2 regions of the Halobacillus trueperi genome follow, and region 2 is predicted to be linked to the other one. Evidence: riboswitches for the same ligand, from Rfam matches in the RefSeq annotation. Region 2 holds a riboswitch; the other holds the start of a gene.
What was found. Region 2 has a riboswitch for preQ1 ahead of queC (7-cyano-7-deazaguanine synthase QueC). Riboswitches for the same ligand answer to the same signal wherever they lie in the genome.
Positions count from the first base shown of each region.

Region 1: it holds a riboswitch for preQ1, as region 2 does, so the genes downstream of both, queF (preQ(1) synthase) here and queC (7-cyano-7-deazaguanine synthase QueC) in region 2, are expected to answer to the same signal.

Region 1 covers NZ_QUAE01000004.1:11,783-14,189, forward strand. Annotated here, with positions in the region: gene acsA (acetate--CoA ligase) at 1-946, opposite strand, end outside; PreQ1 riboswitch class I at 1,192-1,238, shown strand; gene queF (preQ(1) synthase) at 1,315-1,809, shown strand; gene aldA (aldehyde dehydrogenase) at 1,848-2,407, opposite strand, start outside.
Region 2 covers NZ_QUAE01000010.1:43,045-45,451, reverse strand. Annotated here, with positions in the region: gene queE (7-carboxy-7-deazaguanine synthase QueE) at 1-292, opposite strand, end outside; gene queD (6-carboxytetrahydropterin synthase QueD) at 285-752, opposite strand; gene queC (7-cyano-7-deazaguanine synthase QueC) at 752-1,417, opposite strand; PreQ1 riboswitch class I at 1,504-1,548, opposite strand; T-box leader at 2,270-2,407, shown strand, end outside.

The sequences.
Region 1 (2,407 bases), on a different contig from region 2:
CCACTTCCTCTCCAGCGCTCAACAGTTTACGGAAAGCAGTCGGAGCGGAATACCAGACGGAAACATTTTTCTCGGCAATCGTTCCATACCAATCATCAGGACTGAATCGTCCACCTCGAATGACGTTTGTCACCCCGTTTAACCATGGAGCAAAGATACCGTAACTTGTGCCTGTTACCCAACCTGGGTCTGCTGTACACCAGTACACATCATCCTCTTTAAGGTCCAAAACCCATTTACCTGTCTGGTAATGTTGAAGCATAGCATTATGGACGTGATAAACTCCTTTCGGCTTGCCTGTTGAACCAGACGTATAGTGAAGGAGCATGCCGTCTTCAAGATCCACCCACTCGATTTCAAATTCATGCGAAGCTTTCTCCATTTCTTCTTCATAAGAAATGTAGTTACCCGGTGCATCACCGCCTACAAGCACGACTTGCTTCAAGTTCGGAAGCTCATCTGCAGGTACACGCTCAAGCAATTCAGGCGTCGTAATGAGCATCGTCGCTTCACTGTCCTCCAAGCGATCTCGTACGGCTTGTTCCATGAATGCCTCAAAAAGAGGACCGGCAATCGCTCCTACCTTAAGAATACCAAGGAAGGTTGCATAAAACTCAGGACTTCTCGGCATGAAAAGAAAGACACGATCTCCTTTTTCTATATTGTGTTTTTTAAGTACATTCGCGAATTGATTACTTTTCAGCTTCAAATCTTCAAAAGTAAGGGTCTCTTCTCTATCCGGTGCAGAGTAGATCAGAGCTGCCTGATCTTTCTTATCAGGATTTTCTGCATGGCGGTCGACAGCTTCATATGCAATGTTTACTTTACCTGTCTCGTTCCATGAGAACTGTTCCTTCACTTCTTCCCACTGGAAATTCTCATACGCTTCTTTGTAGTTTTCCATGTTGTGATTGCCTGATCGAGCTGGAATTGGTTTCATGTCCATATTCATCATCACCTCATAAGAATGTTTTGTAAACGTTTTCCCTTTGTGGCTGAAGAAAGCTCTGATCCTTTCAGAGCCACGAACTGCATACTTTTCTGAAAATTTTATGAATTACTTCTATTGTAGGGGATTTCTACTCATATTTAAAGTGTTATCTCCAAAGATTTACAGAATTAGGACAAGGGAACGAGGTAAATTGACAGCATTCTCCTCTGTTTATATAATGAAACGAGCATGAAAGATTCATAGAAGAGGTTTCTTAGCCCACCCCTCTATAAAAAACTAAGGACCACGTCTTATGATAAGCCGCAGCCCTTAGCCGCTGCGGCTTTTTTTATTGAAAATACATTCAAAAAGGAGCATGACCCATGCCAGGACGCAACGATCAAGACCTTGATTTATCTCTCCTTGGTAACCAAGGAAATTCCTATTCTTTTGAGTATGACCCGGATGTCCTCGAAACGTTTGATAACCAACACCCGAACCGTGACTATTTCGTAAAGTTCAATTGTCCGGAATTCACAACCCTTTGCCCAAAGACACGCCAACCTGATTTTGCAACGATCTACATCAGCTACATTCCGGATGTTAAGATGGTGGAAAGTAAATCACTTAAACTCTATCTATTCAGCTTCCGGAACCACGGCGATTTTCATGAAGACAGTGTGAATACGATTATGAACGATTTGATTGACTTGATGGACCCCCGTTACATCGAAGTTTGGGGCAAGTTCACCCCTCGTGGGGGGATTTCTATTGATCCTTACTGCAATTACGGGAAACCTGGCACAAAGTTTGAGCAAATGGCTGACCATCGCTTGATGAATCACGATCTTTATCCCGAAAAAATCGATAACCGGTAAAAAAAGAGCTGCGACAAGTATCGCAGCTCTTTTGCTTCTTATTTTTTATCATCTTTATATTGCATATAAACAACTTGTGTGACAAGGAAATCTTCCATTCCGTGTTTTCCGTCCGCTCCACCAAGTCCTGACTTTCTCATTCCTGCATGATAGCCCTGAACAGCTTCGAAGTTTTCACGATTAACGAATGTTTCACCGAACTTCAGTTCATTCACGACAAGCATCGCTTCATTCATGTCTTCGGTATAAACAGAAGAGGATAATCCATAATCTGTATCATTACCTTTTTCAATCGCCTCATCCAATGTTTTGAATGTCGTCACAGGAATCACAGGGCCGAAAATCTCTTCCTGCATAATCTGCATATCATGGTCTACATTTGTGAGAATCGTCGGCTTATAAAAATACCCTTTGTCTAAGTCGCCTCGTTCTCCGCCAATTTCAACCTTCGCCCCTGCATCAATCGCTTCTTTTACCATGCTCTCCACTTCTTCAAGACGATCTTTACTTACGAGAGGACCGACATCGGCTTCCTTATTTTCACGGGGGTCTCCCATAGTCAGTGATTCAAACTTATGACGTAATTTAGCAAAAAGCT
Region 2 (2,407 bases):
GAAGAGGGACGATAAGCTCATGTAAATTTTTTAAGAGGGCAGGGTTACCCCCTGATATCGTGACATGATCGAATTGCTCTCCACCGGTGTCGATCAGTCGAGTCACAATTTCTTCGGAAGTTAACCGCTCGATGTCATGCTTGGCGCTTCCATCCCATGTAAAAGCGGAATCGCACCACGAACAACTGTAATCACATCCGGCTGTACGGACAAACATCGTTTTTCTCCCGACAACCATTCCCTCGCCTTGGATGGTAGGGCCAAATATTTCGAGAACGGGGAATTTATTCATCCATCATCCACTCCCGTCTTGCTTCCGCGAAACTTGTCGGTGTTTCGTAAAGTTTTACAAATTCAACACGACACTTATTCGGATCCTCTTTCAAAGCTTCTTCCATTTTTTCATAAATCCAAACGACCATATTTTCAGCTGTTGTATTCATGTTCGGGAGTGTATCATTCAAATACCTGTGATCGAGATGGATTTCAATCTGTTCTTTCCAAATTTTCTTGATGTCACCAAAATCGATGACAAGACCAATATCATCAACAAAGCCGCTGACGCCAAAAATCACTTTATACGTATGTCCATGGAGATTTTTACATTTTCCTTCATAACAATGTAGGTGGTGAGCAGCGTCAAAAGTGAATTCTTTGCTGACGAGTACACGCTTTTGGTGGTATTTCAACTCATGTTGTTTGATGTCCTGATCCATTTTCTGCAAGTTTTCAACAATCGTAAACCCGTACATTATTTGGTCACCTCTTTTTTAGCGAGGTAAGTATGAAGGCCATTCCTGCGAAGTTCACAAGCCGGGCATTCCCCGCAGCCATCCCCTCGGATACCGTTGTAGCAAGTCAACGTTTTTTCACGGACGTAGTCAAAGGCATCCAAATCATCAGCCATTTCCCACGTTTCTGCTTTGTCCAGCCACATAAGTGGGGTATGAATAACGAATTCATCATCCATCGATAGATTCAGTGTGACATTCAAGGATTTAACAAAGACATCGCGGCAGTCTGGATAACCGCTGAAATCTGTCTCACAAACCCCTGTCACAATATGTTTCGCGCCGATTTGCCGCGCAAGAATTGTGGCGAAAGACAAGAATAATAGATTCCTTCCCGGTACAAAGGTAGAAGGAAGTTCCCCATCTTCTCCATCTTTCACTTCAATATCATCCCTTGTTAAAGCATTAGGGGCAAGTTGGTTAAGTAAAGACATATCAAGGATATGATGGCGAACCCGCTGATCTCCAGCGATTTCTTTCGCCACTTCAATTTCTTCTTTATGACGTTGGTTGTAATCGAAAGTAACGACTTCAACGGAATCGAACTTCTTCAATGCCCAGAACAAACAAGTCGTACTGTCCTGTCCACCACTGAATACAACCACAGCTTTTTTATTTTTTTCCATAAAAAAATTCTCCTTTCATCATCGAAAAAGAGAATTCTACACACCCAAAACCATTAAAAAAACCGCACCTAAGGCAAGGTACAGTTCCATCCTTAGTTTTTTATAGAGGGTGTCGCTAGAACCTCTCCTGCTCTGAAGCAGACTTTATTTAATTTACCCTACTCATCTTAACACGACAATATGCCCCTGGAAACCCTGCACTTTCTTTATGGCAGGATTTCAAGGGTTCGCGTTGCTGTGTTGAGCGTCAGGGGTGGCTGGGAAGCCACTCGCTTTCCTGTGGGGGAGCGCCGAGCTTCCTCGGACTACGTCCTGCGGGATCTCGCCTATCTCCTTCTCACACGGGAGTCTCGCAGCTTCCCAACCACCCCATTCGATGCAGGAGCGAAACGAACCCCTTCACTGTGAGAGGGTGCCTTCCACTATCCTGGTGTTTTAAGTATAAAGCGCATTATAACAACCTTTCCGCATACGTAATAGCGTCCTTGGGAGTTGATTTCCCTCCAATTACCATGTGCATAAAAGCAGCTTATTCCGGATGTGGTTTCGAGATACTTATATTGCAAAGGGGCGGAGGGGAATGGCGAGACTCCTGCGGGAAAAAAGTGTATGGTGAGACCCCGCAGGACGCAGTCCGAGGAGGCTCACCGCGCTCCCGCGGAAAGCGAGCCATTCCCCGCAGCCCCTATCCACTCAACAAAAGTCTCGAAACTGAGTCTTCCACAATCGGGATCTTTAGTTGAATATAGGGCTATGAAAATGGCAATCTGAAAAAAACTTTTTCTATGAATGTATTTTATGTGTTGACTTCTGCTTATGATTTTGTATAATTATAAACAATTCATTATAAAAATACATTCGTGGACGAAGAGAGTACGTATGAAGTTGGTCGACAGCGAGCCGGGGGCGGTGGAAGCCTGGTGACGGATTGATACGGAAACGCACTTCTGAGATGTTCGGTGAATAAAGTAGCCAGAACCGGGAGCCCCC